DNA from 2 places in the Paenibacillus sp. FSL E2-8871 genome. Region 1 is predicted to be linked to the other one. Evidence: predicted binding sites of a transcription regulator. Region 1 holds the regulator's gene; the other holds the start of a gene.

The links. The regulator CtsR, encoded in region 1, represses protease genes until heat stress. The targets are predictions, from matches to a motif close to ATGGTCAATAAAGGTCAAACA.
Region 2: clpP (ATP-dependent Clp endopeptidase proteolytic subunit ClpP) is a predicted target of CtsR. The motif match lies at 5,516-5,536, and genes of this name have one in related genera.

Annotation. Positions count from the first base shown of each region.
Region 1 covers NZ_JBBOBV010000001.1:4,003,448-4,011,198, reverse strand. Annotated here, with positions in the region: rRNA gene NYE25_RS18380 (23S ribosomal RNA) at 1-2,494, shown strand, start outside; rRNA gene rrf (5S ribosomal RNA) at 2,623-2,739, shown strand; gene NYE25_RS18370 (GNAT family N-acetyltransferase) at 3,160-4,332, shown strand; gene NYE25_RS18365 (CtsR family transcriptional regulator) at 4,720-5,181, shown strand; gene NYE25_RS18360 (UvrB/UvrC motif-containing protein) at 5,212-5,736, shown strand; gene NYE25_RS18355 (protein arginine kinase) at 5,765-6,829, shown strand; gene clpC (ATP-dependent protease ATP-binding subunit ClpC) at 6,865-7,751, shown strand, end outside.
Region 2 covers NZ_JBBOBV010000001.1:4,815,784-4,823,534, reverse strand. Annotated here, with positions in the region: gene gpmI (2,3-bisphosphoglycerate-independent phosphoglycerate mutase) at 1-774, opposite strand, end outside; gene tpiA (triose-phosphate isomerase) at 776-1,528, opposite strand; gene NYE25_RS21960 (phosphoglycerate kinase) at 1,556-2,737, opposite strand; gene gap (type I glyceraldehyde-3-phosphate dehydrogenase) at 2,854-3,864, opposite strand; gene NYE25_RS21950 (sugar-binding transcriptional regulator) at 3,967-5,019, opposite strand; tRNA gene NYE25_RS21945 (tRNA-Arg) at 5,355-5,429, shown strand; gene clpP (ATP-dependent Clp endopeptidase proteolytic subunit ClpP) at 5,623-6,219, shown strand; gene NYE25_RS21935 (GDSL-type esterase/lipase family protein) at 6,315-6,953, opposite strand; gene NYE25_RS21930 (PdaC/SigV domain-containing protein) at 7,063-7,751, opposite strand, start outside.

The DNA.
Region 1 (7,751 bases):
AAACCCCGTATGAATCCAGCAGGACCATCTGCTAAGGCTAAATACTACCTGGCGACCGATAGTGAAACAGTACCGTGAGGGAAAGGTGAAAAGCACCCCGGAAGGGGAGTGAAATAGAACCTGAAACCGTGTGCTTACAAAAAGTCAGAGCCCTATTAATGGGTGATGGCGTGCCTTTTGTAGAATGAACCGGCGAGTTACGTTTAACATGCAAGGTTAAGTCGAGAAGACGGAGCCGCAGCGAAAGCGAGTCTGAATAGGGCGAATGAGTATGTGGACGTAGACCCGAAACCGTGTGATCTACCCCTGTCCAGGGTGAAGGTGCGGTAACACGCACTGGAGGCCCGAACCCACGCATGTTGAAAAATGCGGGGATGAGGTGGGGGTAGCGGAGAAATTCCAATCGAACTCGGAGATAGCTGGTTCTCCCCGAAATAGCTTTAGGGCTAGCCTCGGTATAAGAGTAGTGGAGGTAGAGCACTGATTGGGTGCGGGGTCCGCAAGGATTACCAAGCTCAGTCAAACTCCGAATGCCATATACTTATTGCCGGGAGTCAGACAGTGAGTGCTAAGATCCATTGTCAAAAGGGAAACAGCCCAGACCATCAGCTAAGGTCCCCAAGTGTGTGTTAAGTGGGAAAGGATGTGGAGTTGCACAGACAACCAGGATGTTGGCTTAGAAGCAGCCACCATTGAAAGAGTGCGTAATAGCTCACTGGTCGAGTGACTCTGCGCCGAAAATGTAACGGGGCTAAACACACCACCGAAGCTATGGCTAGATACGTATGTATCTGGGGTAGGGGAGCGTTGTATGTGGGTTGAAGGTGTACCGTAAGGAGCGCTGGACAGCATACAAGTGAGAATGCCGGTATGAGTAACGAAAAGATCAGTGAGAATCTGATCCGCCGAAAGCCCAAGGTTTCCTGAGGAAGGCTCGTCCGCTCAGGGTAAGTCGGGACCTAAGGCGAGGCCGAAAGGCGTAGTCGAAGGACAACAGTTTGAAATTACTGTACCACCGTAATCCGCTATGAGCGATGGGGTGACGCAGGAGGGTAGTGACGCGGACTGATGGATATGTCCGTCTAAGCAGTGAGGCTGATGTGTAGGCAAATCCGCACATCATTAAGGCTGGGCTGTGATGGGGAGCGAAAATTACAGTAGCGAAGGTCATGATCTCACACTGCCAAGAAAAGCCTCTAGCCAGGAGAAGGTGCCCGTACCGCAAACCGACACAGGTAGGCGAGAAGAGAATTCTAAGGCGCGCGGAAGAACTCTCGTTAAGGAACTCGGCAAAATGACCCCGTAACTTCGGGAGAAGGGGTGCCCCGGTAGTGTGAATAGCACGAGGGGGCCGCAGTGAAAAGGCCCAAGCGACTGTTTAGCAAAAACACAGGTCTGTGCGAAGCCGCAAGGCGAAGTATACGGGCTGACGCCTGCCCGGTGCTGGAAGGTTAAGGGGAGTGGTTAGGGGTAACCCGAAGCTATGAACCGAAGCCCCAGTAAACGGCGGCCGTAACTATAACGGTCCTAAGGTAGCGAAATTCCTTGTCAGGTAAATTCTGACCCGCACGAATGGCGTAACGACTTGGGCGCTGTCTCAACGAGAGATCCGGTGAAATTTTAATACCTGTGAAGATGCAGGTTACCCGCGACAAGACGGAAAGACCCCATGGAGCTTTACTGCAGCTTGATATTGAATTTGGGTACGATCTGTACAGGATAGGTGGGAGCCGTAGAAATCGGAGCGCAAGCTTCGGTGGAGGCGCCGTTGGGATACCACCCTGATCGTATCTAGGTTCTAACCTAGTACCCTAATCGGGTACGGGGACCGTGTCAGGCGGGCAGTTTGACTGGGGCGGTCGCCTCCTAAAGAGTAACGGAGGCGTTCCAAGGTTCCCTCAGAATGGTTGGAAATCATTCGAAGAGTGCAAAGGCATAAGGGAGCTTGACTGCGAGACCTACAAGTCGAGCAGGGACGAAAGTCGGACTTAGTGATCCGGTGGTACCGCATGGAAGGGCCATCGCTCAACGGATAAAAGCTACCCTGGGGATAACAGGCTTATCTCCCCCAAGAGTCCACATCGACGGGGAGGTTTGGCACCTCGATGTCGGCTCATCGCATCCTGGGGCTGAAGTAGGTCCCAAGGGTTGGGCTGTTCGCCCATTAAAGCGGTACGCGAGCTGGGTTCAGAACGTCGTGAGACAGTTCGGTCCCTATCTGTCGTGGGCGCAGGAAATTTGAGAGGAGCTGTCCTTAGTACGAGAGGACCGGGATGGACGTACCGCTGGTGCACCAGTTGTTTCGCCAGAAGCATGGCTGGGTAGCTACGTACGGACGGGATAAGCGCTGAAAGCATCTAAGCGTGAAGCCCCCCTCAAGATGAGATTTCCCAATTAGTAAGACCCCTTGAAGACGACGAGGTAGATAGGTTGGAGGTGGAAGTGCAGTAATGCATGGAGCTGACCAATACTAATCGGTCGAGGGCTTATCCTATACTTAGAACGCAAATTCAATTCGGATTCAGTTTTCAGGCATCAAGCCTGTAACACGCTAAGAAATTCATTCTCACTTCTGGTGATGAACGAAATTTCACGCGGCAGCGTCTGTTTCACAGACGCATGTTTGGTGGCGATAGCGGAGGGGTTCCACGCGTACCCATCCCGAACACGACCGTTAAGCCCTCCAGCGCCGATGGTACTTGGACCGAAGGGTCCTGGGAGAGTAGGACGTTGCCAAGCACAATTAGACCACTGTTGAGTAATCGACAGTGGCTTTTTTGCGTTTATTATATACTGTGGAAAACTTGTGGATAAACTTTTGGATTTGCAGAAAAGTTACGCACATGTGGATAGATGATTGAAAGAGAAATAATCCCTAAATAGTGTGGATTAAATACATATTTATATGGATCTGTCAACAGAAAACCTAAGTAGTACACGGGTTGCTGTGGATATAACCGGGATTATGTGGATAGAGCTATTGATAAGTGGATAACTATTTTAACTTGGATGTGACAAGATTTCAAGACTATTTTTAAAACTGCATAGAGCTGTGGATAACTAAAAATAAAGTTATAAATAATGCAATAGATTAGCGCACAATTGACGCTCTTGTTATACTTATCCTAAAAGTAATTTTATAAAGGATGAGGTGAGTTTGTGGTAATAAGACAGTTACGTTCAGAAGAATTCGATGCAAGCATGAACTTGTCAGAATATGCTTTTCAGTACAAGCTTCCTAGTGAAAAAAGGGCAAGTGCTAAAGAAAGATTTAAGGCTGAACAGGTATGGGGTGCTTTTGAGGACGGAACATTGGAAGCTAAATTGACGATTATACCTTTCCAAGTCTACATACAGGGCAGAGTGGTACCTATGGGTGGTATAGCAGGAGTGGCTACATGGCCAGAGAACCGCAGACAAGGACATGTGGCAAATCTATTGTCTCATGCGCTGCATACGATGAATGAGGCAGGTCAAACGCTCTCTTTTCTACACCCGTTCTTGATTCCGTTTTATCGTAAATTTGGCTGGGAGGTTTATTGTGAATATAAGAAATACTCTATTCCAGTAGCGAAGTTTCCCAAAAAGGTCGAAGTTGAGGGCAAGGTTAAACGGGATATAAAAGATATCGAAGTATTAGATAGCCTATACAATCGATTCGCTGTCAGATATAACGGGACACTTAAGCGCGATTTGGACTGGTGGGAGAACTCTGTTCTAGATGATGAAGGAAAGAGTGCAGTATTTTACTCCAAGAGTGGTGAACCAGAGGGATATGTGCTGTATAAGGTAGAGAACAGAGAACTGGTTATTGATGAATTTGTTTTTTTGAATGAACAAGCTCGGCAGGGGCTGTGGACATTTCTTGCGAACCATGATTCGATGGTGACCGGTGCATCCTTAAAGCTAGTGCCTTCGGATGACATGTTACCTTTCTTGCTGCCAGATCCACGTATAGGACAAGAGAATTATCCTTATTTTATGGGGCGGATTGTTAATGCCAAGTCATTCATTGAAACTTACGCCTTCAGAGGAAATAGTAGTCAAAAGAAGCAGCTAATATATATCGAAGATAAGTATGCACCTTGGAATGATGGGTTATGGGCATGGAATATCTCTAATGAGGGCTCGGCTACTTTGATACGAGTGGAAGGGGAACGGGCGGAAGCAGACTTGAGCTGTGATATAGGCATTTTGACGGCCTTGATGCTTGGATACAAACGACCAACAGAGATGGCTCGTTATGGAAGTGTCTCTGGCCACGCAGCAGCACTGGAATGGTTTGAAGAAATTATTCCACAAGCACAGACAGCTTTATTTGATCATTTTTAAAAATATAAGAAAGTATAAGTTTCACGCTATACATTATCCTTATATTTCTCGCATAAACGCTTATCGTCCTAATAAGGACAACGAAGACGTTTATACTTGACAAAAATTAGGCTCTCCCCTTCGAAAGAAGTTGGGAGAGTTCTTTATTTCCGAATACATTCGCTGAAAAAAGTGAAAAATAAGAGAATCCACTTGGAATTAGCACAGAATATGTTATAATATTAAAAAGTCAAAGAAAGTCAAAGTCAACGAAGCATAATGACAGCGATCCGATCCTCTGAACACGTGGGATTATCCACAAATGTTTAAGTTCAATTAAAGACCATTGTCATTATGAATGCAAGTTGCAATCGGTATTATAAAGATTTAAGCACTGGAGGATGAGTGATGCGCAATATCTCTGATATTATCGAACAATATCTGAAGAATATTTTGCATGAAAGTCCCGAAGGTACGGTGGAAATCCAGCGAAATGACCTGGCGGACCAGTTCTCATGCGTACCGTCACAGATCAATTATGTCATCAGTACACGCTTTACTCTGGAAAAAGGTTATGTGGTGGAAAGTAAGCGTGGTGGCGGGGGATATATTCGTATTCAACGTTTTGAATTACCACCAACCGTGGCACTGCATGCCCATTTAAACCATACTATAGGTGGCGGGATTGATCAGAACGCTGCTGAAGGGCTGATTTATCAGCTGGAGGAAGCTGGTTTTCTAAGTAAGCGTGAAGCGTGCCTTATGCGCGCTGCTGTTTCTCGGGAATGCCTAACGGTTAAGATTCCATACCGGGATGAGATTCGTGCCAAGATTATGAAGGCGATGTTAATCTCTTTGTTAGGCAAATAATTGTCAACCATAAGGGAGGGGCTTTCGCTTATGCAATGCCAGGAATGTGGCGTCAAGCCGGCAACACTCCACTTCACTAAGATCGTGAATGGAGAGAAGACGGAGTTTCATATCTGCGAGAGCTGTGCACGGGAGAAGGGTGAACTCATTCCCGGAACGGCTGGAGGATTCTCCATCCACAGTCTGCTCTCAGGTCTGCTTGATCTTGAAGGTGCCGGCAAGGAGAAGTCGGCTGCAACGAAGACAACGCAGAGTCTGCAATGTGAGAATTGTGGGATGACGTACTCCCAGTTTAGTAAATTAGGCCGTTTTGGCTGTAGCTCCTGTTATGAATATTTTAACAGCGCACTGGACCCGCTTTTTAAGCGAGTGCACGGCAGTACTTCACATGTAGGTAAGATTCCGAAACGTGCAGGAGCTCAGATTGTGTTTAGACGCCAAATTGATGAACTCAAGCAGGAATTACAGCAAAGTATTACACAAGAAGAATTCGAGAAAGCAGCGGAGCTGCGAGATCAGATTCGTAAACTTGAAAAAGAAATAGCACAAGAGTAAAGTCTTTGATATATAGGGGGGATATGACATGTCAAGTCTCCGATTTACTGAACAAGCGCTTAGTGATTGGATGCGTTCTGGAGGTAGTCATTCTGAGATTGTAATTAGCAGTCGTATGCGTATTGCCCGTAATCTAGAGCATCTTCCGTTCCCAATGCTGGCTTCCTTAGAGCAATCGGAAGAAGTATTAGAGCTACTGGCTCCTGTGTTTCATGAGGAAGCAGCTGCAGATTTCGGATCTTTTCAACTCCTAAAGCTTGATGAAGTGAATGAACTGGACAAAAAGGTACTGGTTGAGAAGCATCTAATCAGTCCTAACTTGGCTAATGATTCGCGCAGTGCGGCTGTCTTATTAAATGAAGATGAGTCGGTCAGCATCATGATTAACGAAGAGGACCATCTGCGAATCCAGTGTCTGTTTCCTGGTCTTCAGGTTAGAGAAGCATGGGATCGTGCGACGGCGATCGATGATATATTCGAGGCAGCTGTCAATTACGCTTTTGATGATAAAAGAGGATATTTGACTAGTTGTCCCACCAATGTTGGTACTGGGCTTCGTGCCTCGGTAATGCTGCATCTACCAGCGCTTGTAATGACTCATCAGATCAATCGCATATTGTCTGCAGTGAACCAAGTGGGATTGACTGTAAGAGGAATTTACGGTGAGGGTAGCGAAGCAGTAGGGAACATCTTTCAAATTTCTAATCAGATCACTCTCGGTCAAACGGAAAGTGAAATTATAGAGAACCTTCACAGTGTAGTTACCCAGATTATTGAGCATGAGCGAAATGCACGTGAACGGTTGCTTGTTGATTCCGCCTTGAGAATAACAGACCGAGTGAAGCGTTCTTACGGAATTTTATGTTATGCAGCTCTTATGGAGCTTAAAGAATCTGCTCAACGCCTATCTGATGTGAGACTTGGGGTTGACCTTGGTATTCTGGAAGGTCTTTCGATTTCAGTGCTTAATGAACTTAACGTTAAGACACAGCCAGGATTTCTGCAAAAGATGTTCGGCGATGAGCTGAACGCTACTGAACGAGATATGTATCGGGCAAAACTGCTCCGAGAAACACTGGGAACACAACATTAATATAGATATTTATTATTCATGGAGGTGCAGGAGATATGATGTTTGGAAGATTTACGGAACGCGCACAAAAAGTGCTAGCGCTGGCGCAGGAAGAAGCTGTTCGTTTAGGACACAACAATATTGGTACAGAACATATTTTGCTCGGACTTATTCGTGAAGGAGACGGCATTGCTGCTAAGGCATTAATAGCTTTAGGGCTAGGTCTTGAAAAAATCCAGGACGAAGTGGAGACACTGATTGGCAGAGGTCAAGAACAGCCTACGAACATTGCTTATACTCCTCGCGCTAAAAAAGTGATTGAGCTGTCGATGGACGAAGCCCGCAAATTGGGTCATACGTATGTTGGCACTGAGCATATTTTGCTTGGACTTATCCGTGAAGGGGAAGGTGTCGCGGCTCGTGTGCTTAATAACCTCGGCATCAGCTTGAACAAAGCTCGTCAACAAGTTCTTCAGCTCCTAGGAAGCAGCGAGGCTGCCTCTAGTCATAGCGGGACTCCGGCTAACGTCAGCACACCGACCCTAGATGGTCTTGCGCGCGATTTGACCGCCTATGCTAAGGAGGGCAATCTAGATCCAGTTATCGGCCGTAGTAAAGAAATTGAACGTGTTATTCAGGTACTGAGTCGCCGGACTAAGAATAACCCGGTACTGATCGGTGAACCTGGTGTTGGTAAAACAGCTATCGCTGAAGGACTTGCACAAAAGATTATCAATAATGAAATCCCAGAAACACTTCGCGACAAACGCGTCATGACGCTCGACATGGGCTCAGTAGTGGCTGGAACAAAATATCGCGGTGAGTTTGAAGACCGCCTCAAGAAAATTATGGATGAGATTCGCCAAGCAGGTAATATCGTGCTCTTTATCGATGAGCTTCATACGCTGATCGGTGCTGGTGGCGCGGAAGGTGCGATTGACGC
Region 2 (7,751 bases), 810 kb from region 1:
GAACACGACGGAATCGCCGCTCTCTACTGCCGTTACCGGTTTGCCTTCACTGTCTACAATCACGCTAGGTTCAACGAATTCGTCGAACACGGAATTTGAATAAGATGCAGTGATAGCTTGCAGAGCATCTGTGTATTTCGGTCCTTCGCCATAAACCATAGCACGATAGGCTTTTTCTACACGATCCCAACGTTTGTCACGGTCCATTGCGTAATAACGCCCGGATACCGTTGCAATTGTACCTACTCCAACTTCTTCAATCTTAGCAACCAGATCTTGAACAAACTTCTTACCACTATCTGGAGGTACGTCCCGGCCATCCATGAAAGCATGGATATACACTTCGTGCATATCTTCTTTCTTAGCCAGGTCAAGCATAGCAAACAGGTGATTAATATGGCTATGTACCCCTCCGTCGGATACAAGCGCGTAAAGATGAAGCTTTTTACCTGTGTTCTTAGCATTTCTAACTGCGGCTACCAGTGTTTCATTATCGAAGAATTCGCCCTCACGGATCGATTTATCGATACGAGTCAAATCCTGGTATACAATCCGTCCTGCACCAATATTTAAGTGCCCTACTTCAGAGTTGCCCATTTGGCCTTCTGGAAGACCAACAGCTTCACCACAAGCAGTAAGGGTAGTATTAGGATATTGTTTCAAGTAACGGTCATAGTTAGGTTTGTTAGCTTGAGCAACGGCGTTACCTTCAGATGTTCCACGCAAACCGAAACCATCCATGATGATCAAAGCTACAGGTCTTGGAGCTGACATCTTACTTCGCCCCCTCAACCAATTGAACGAAGGAAGCAGGCTGCAAGCTGGCACCGCCAACAAGCGCACCATCGATGTCGCTTTGGCCCATGTACTCAGTTACATTCTCAGGCTTCACGCTGCCGCCGTATTGAATACGAACAGCTTCAGCTGTTGCAACATCATACAAATCTTTTACAAGACTGCGGATGTAAGCAATAACTTCGTTAGCATCTTGGGAAGTGGAAGATTTACCTGTGCCAATAGCCCAGATAGGTTCGTATGCAATGACAACTTTTGCTGCTTGCTCGGCACTAAGTCCTTGGAATGCAGCTTCAGTTTGTACTTTACATACTGCTTTAGTTTGATCAGCTTCACGCTCTTCGAGCTTTTCGCCAACACATACGATTGGAGTGATACCGTGACGGAATGCAGCATGCATTTTCTTATTCACGATTTCATCTGTTTCGCCAAAATAAGCACGACGCTCTGAGTGACCAATGATTACATAGTCTACGCCAAGATCGCTAAGCATTACACCACTGATTTCTCCTGTGTAAGCACCGTTATCTTCAAAGTGCAGGTTCTGTGCGCCAATCTTGATGTCTGTACCTTTTGCAGCTGCTACAAGTGCAGGCAGGTTAGTAAATGGGGCGCAGATAACAGTCTCAACGCCTTCTACTTCTGCTTTGCCTTTGATGTCAGCAATAAAGCTTTCTGCTTCAGGAACTGTTTTGAACATCTTCCAGTTACCCGCAATAATTGGTGTTCTCATGAATTTAATTGCCTCCTTCTATACGTCTTACTTGTCGTTCAGTGCTTCTACGCCAGGAAGCGCCTTGCCTTCCATGAACTCAAGGGATGCACCGCCACCAGTGGAGATGTGATCCATTTGGTCAGCCAGGTGGAATTTTTCTGCTGCTGCTGCGGAATCTCCGCCGCCAATAACAGTGTAACCTTCAGTTGTTGCACAAGCTTTTGCTACTGCAAGTGTACCTTCAGCGAATTTATCGATTTCGAATACGCCCATAGGTCCATTCCAGACAACCAGCTTGGAGTTCTTGATAATATCGGCATAAAGTTCACGAGTCTTAGGTCCGATATCAAGTCCTTCCCAACCTTCTGGGATTTCATTGTAATTAACGATCTTAGTGTTAGCATCAGCACCGAATTTATCAGCAACAACAACATCAACAGGAAGCATGAAGTTTTTGCCAAGTGCTTTAGCTTTTTCGATGAATCCAAGAGCAACGTCAAGTTTGTCGTTGTCTACAAGTGACTTACCGATTTCAAAGCCTTGTGCTTTAGTGAATGTATAAGACAATCCACCGCCGATCAGGACGTTATCAGCCAAAGACAACAAGTTATCAATAACATCAATCTTGTCTTTAACTTTCGAACCGCCGATGATCGCAGTGAAAGGACGTTCTGGGTTAGTAAGAGCTTTACCAAGAACGGTCAATTCTTTCTCCATCAAAAGACCGGATACAGCTGGTAGGAAATGAGCGATACCTTCTGTCGATGCATGTGCACGGTGAGCCGCGCCAAACGCATCATTGACGAACAAATCAGCCAGTTCAGCGAATTGTTTAGCCAATTCAGGATCGTTCTTTTCTTCACCTGGGTAGAAACGAACATTCTCAAGTACAAGTACGTCGCCTTCGCCTAGCTCAGCAATTTTTGCTTTGACAGCTTCGCCAACAGCTTCGTCAGCTTTAGCTACTGGTTTGCCGAGAAGCTCGGACAGACGTTCAGCAGCAGTAGTCAAACGCATGGAATCTACGAATTGACCTTTAGGACGACCCATGTGACTCGCAAGAATGATCTTTGCACCGTTCTCAATCAAATATTTAATGGTTGGAAGGGTTTCGCGAATACGAGTATCATCAGTAATCTTACCGTCTTCTACAGGTACGTTGAAATCCACGCGTACAAATACGCGTTTACCCTTTACTTCTACATCACGGACGCTCTTTTTGTTCATGATTAATTCCTCCACACCCAAAGTTGTTTCTAGCAGGAAACAAGAAATACATTTAGAAAGAGCGGAAACAAGGAACTTCTGTTTCCGCTCTATAGATGTTACTTATATCAAGTCAATTACTTAGCGATTTTAGCGAATTTCTCCAAAGTACGAACCAATTGTGCAGTGTAGGACATTTCATTGTCATACCAAGCAACAGTCTTAACGAGTTGTTTGTCGCCAACAGTCAATACTTTAGTTTGTGTAGCATCGAACAGGGATCCGAAAGTCATACCTTTGATATCGGAAGATACGATTTCATCTTCAGTGTAACCATAAGTGTCTGGATCGGAAGCTGCTTTCATTGCTGCGTTGATTTCTTCAACAGTAACGCTCTTATCAAGAACAGTTACAAGCTCAGTCAGGGAACCAGTTGCAACTGGAACACGTTGAGCCGCACCATCCAATTTACCTTTAAGTTCTGGAATAACAAGACCGATTGCTTTAGCAGCACCAGTAGTGTTAGGAATGATGTTTTCAGCTGCTGCACGAGCGCGTCTGAAGTCACCTTTAGCGTGTGGAGCATCCAAAGTGTTTTGGTCACCAGTGTAAGCGTGAATTGTAGTCATCAAGCCTTCAACGATACCGAACTTGTCGTTCAATACTTTTGCCATTGGAGCTAGGCAGTTCGTTGTGCAAGATGCGCCGGAAATAACAGTCTCAGTACCATCAAGAATGTCATCGTTAACGTTGTAAACGACAGTTTTCATGTCGCCAGTAGCTGGAGCGGAGATAACTACTTTCTTAGCTCCACCTTTCAAGTGTTTTTCAGCAGCTTCTTTAGTTGTGAAGAAACCTGTGCACTCAAGTACGATATCAACGCCTAGGTCGCCCCATGGCAATTCTTCAGGGTTGCGGTTAGCAAGAACCTTAACTTCTTTGCCATTGACTTTGAAGAAGCCATCATGCACTTCAACATCACCTTGGAATTTACCTTGAGTTGTATCATATTTAAGCAAATGAGCAAGCATCTTAGCGTCAGTCAAGTCGTTGATTGCTACCACTTCGATACCTTCTACATTTTGAATACGGCGGAAAGCAAGGCGTCCAATACGTCCAAATCCGTTAATTCCAACTTTTACACTCATTGAATAGTTCCTCCTAGAATTCGTTTTATTTATTCAAAACAGACCGTGAAGCCTGTCATGACAACAATGTTAAGTATGATGCAAGATATATGTTCTAGTGAGTTACGAGGATATCTGTAACTGATTATCAATTTCCTTGCCGATTTCCACAGCAGCAGCCTCGTCGGTGACGAGTATATTCTCCTGCCCGAAACGCAGCATGGCATGAATGGCTTTGGCCTTTGGTTTGCCTCCAGCAATACCGATGACTGTCTCCGTCCGAACAATATCTTCTAGACGTAGTCCCATCGTAAGCATCGTATGGACAACCTGACCATCTTCGTTAAAGTAATACCCAAAGGATTCAGCCACGGCTCCCTCACCCTGGATTTCTGAGACAGTTGCCTCATCCAGCTTGCGGCGACGAGTCATTTCAATGGCATCCCCAATCCCATGTACAATAATACGCGAACTGCGGATGATTTGTACAATCTCTCCAATATTAGAGTCAAGTGCTAGTGACTGGTAGGCATCCCCACTAAGTAAATCAGGTACATGCAGCAACCGGTAATTCGCTCCTACCCGTTTTGCCATTGTTGAAGCAATCGTATTGGCTTGAATCTCCATACTCTCTCCTAATCCACCACGCGCCGGAACAAACCAAGCGTTCTTATAGGAAAGGGATAACGGCGGTGTCAGTTGATCAGCCATGTCGGCAAGCGTTGATCCACCTGTGACAGCAACTATATCATCTGTACGAAGTACACTGAGCAGCGCTTTTGCACCCGCTCGGCCAAGCTCACGTTTGGTGAACGGCGATGACTCACAATCACCCGGCACCACAATAACTTTATCCAGACCGTACGTTGCCCGAATTTTCTCTTCCAGCTCATCCAGACCAAACAGGCTCTTAACGACCGGCTCTAGCAAATCAAGCAGTCTACGTCCAGCAGCGCTAATGCGCATGCCAACGCTCTCGATCTCAATGAGCCCTTGCGATTTCAGAAGATCCGTCTCGGCACGCAGTACCCGCTCAGTCATATCAAGCGAAGCGGCAAGCGTTCTGCGCCCAATTATATCGGACAGCATGATCTGATGAAGAATCGTGTACCGTCTCTTAAGGGTTTCCATGAGATCAGGCAGAAGCTGCTTTTGGATATCTAATAAATTACGCATACTTTCACTCCTGCAACTTCGTCTTCCTCTATTCCCTTGTTCATGGTCTCAAAATGTCCCGGGTAAACTTTTTAAGTCCCACTCATATTCTAACCAAATATTGCTCGAAGTGCAAGTCTTCCGAGAGTAGAATTCTCAAGCGCTTGTCTTCTTATACATTTATAAGATTGGGAAAGAGGTTCAGCTCCAAAAAACCTGTCATTAACAATCCGGATTCTTTCGCTGATTGAAACACAATGTCCGCTTGTCCACCTTGAAGACTAGGGATAGAGCCTGTGTACAGTAATATTAATTCATTGCAATTGCACAGAAATTGTATTATAATCATTTTTGTTGCGCCCGTGGTCCAATGGATATGACGTAGGCCTCCGAAGCCTGAGATCCAAGTTCGATTCTTGGCGGGCGCGCCATTAATTTCACTTTTGTACATAATTTAGTAGTGCCTATACTACTACTTAACCAAAGAGCCGCGTGTCGGCTCTTTTTTTTGAATATAAGTTTGACTTTCTTTGACTTTTTGTTTGAATTTGTTTATCATGTGGGTAATACGGCAAGAGTAAAAATGAATACATTTGAAGAACCAATATCAAGGAGGTTTTCCACGTGAGTTATATTCCTATGGTAGTAGAACAGAGCAACCGCGGTGAGCGCGCTTATGACATCTATTCCCGCCTGCTGAAGGACCGCATCATTTTCCTTGGAACGGAGGTTAATGACGTGGTAGCCAATTCTATCATCGCACAAATGCTGTTCTTGGCTGCCGAAGATCCGGAGAAGGACATTCACCTTTACGTGAATAGCCCCGGCGGTTCCATTACTGCAGGTATGGCTATTTTTGATACAATGCAGTACATTAAACCGGACGTTTCCACCATCTGTGTGGGTATGGCAGCTTCTATGGGAGCTTTCCTACTTAACGCTGGCGCTAAAGGCAAACGCTTCGCACTGCCTAACAGTGAGATCATGATTCACCAACCTCTGGGTGGTGCTCAAGGTCAAGCAACGGATATCGAAATCCGTGCCCGCCGTATCCTCAAATTGCGTGATAAGTTGAATCGTATTCTTGCAGAACGTACGGGTCAACCGCTAGAACGTATTGAGAAGGATACAGATCGTGATTACTTCATGACTGCTGCAGATGCGGCAACTTACGGTATCGTTGATAAAGTCATCGAGAAAACACTGCCTAGCGGTGTGTAAGCTATAAAACAACACAAAGAGGCTGTGCCCTATCCACTTGATGGTTAGCGCACAGCCTCTTTACTTTTCAGACCACCACTTCATACGAATCTCAATTAAATCAAACCGCCATATCCAAGCGCATCGAGTTTCTCAGCAATCACACGGTAGCCTCGGCCATTCGGATGTAAGTGGTCAATCGATAATAGCCCTCTCTCATTTCCTGCAAACTCACTATAGATAGAAGCAAACCCACATACTCGGCTACTGTACTGTGAGGCATAGCGGTTAAACTGCCGCACCCACTCTGTAGCACCCACTACCTGAGGATAAGGATTATACAGTCCCACAATCCGAATGATAAAAGGTCTACGCGTTCCCGTCTTCAATTGGAAGAGGATACTCATAATTGCAGCAAAATTTTGTTTGCATTCTTGCAATGATCTTCGCAGCTCTTTAGATAAATTTTCAGGTTGTCTAGCTGCAGCCTTCGCAGCATGGATTAAATCGTTGCCACCGATGGATAGAGTGATGATGTCGGCTGCTCGAATGGCTTCGCGAGTCATTGCACTCCCCCGTAGCCGCTGTTCCAGTTCAGAAGTAGTCAATCCATTCACGCCCAAATTCGTAGAGGCTACATTAGAACGCAGTCTCCCTTCCGCCATTCTACGGTACACCGGTACAAAACCGTTACCTGGCAGAGCGCCAAATCCAGTCGTCAAGGAATCGCCAATTGCAGTGTATTCATAGCTCATAGCTCTCCCCCGTTCATAAACTAGTTACTCCATTTAGCATATGAATTCGAGGTGATTCTGGTAAGGGGGAGATGTCCAGTGGTGACACTAGCGGTTACAACTTCTCTATTTATTTTACAGCAGCAAATGGGCTACCGCCTTCCGGCAACAGTTCTTTGAAAGTAAAGGGATATTCCGGGAATCCCGCAGCATAAGCTGTGTATTCATACAATTGGAAGAACAGCACGACCTGATCATCCTTCAGATAAAAATACTTTTCCGTATTCAATCCGTTGAACCCTCCCAAATAACTTTCCTCCGCTTTTACTAGCTTGTTCAACTTAGCATTCAACTCTTTTTTGTAGTTTGGGTTAGCTCCGAACAGGTCGCCCAACAGCAGACGTTTGCCATCCTTGAGCGAAAAGGTAAACGCCTCCCGATTGGTCATACCATGAGCGCCGCCCGTATCGCTATACTGTGACATCACTAAGCTGATCACACCATTCTGATTGTAGGTCACCACATAATCTATATCATAGGTATACTTAGGCTCTGACCCGGATCGATTCGAGATATCCTTCTCTGCGCCTGCAGCGAATTTCATGGCACTTTCTTTTAAAATATCATTCATGGCCTGCTGTGCATTGGAATTGCTTAATCCACTAAACTTCGGATAATCAAGCTGGATCAAAGCCTCTTTTCGATCCTTAGCATAGATCTCCGTGGTTACTATCAACGCATTCTGTGATCTATTCACCACATTCAACCTACTAGAGCCCCGACTCCAATCCACTTTATAGCCCAAATAATCATTTAACA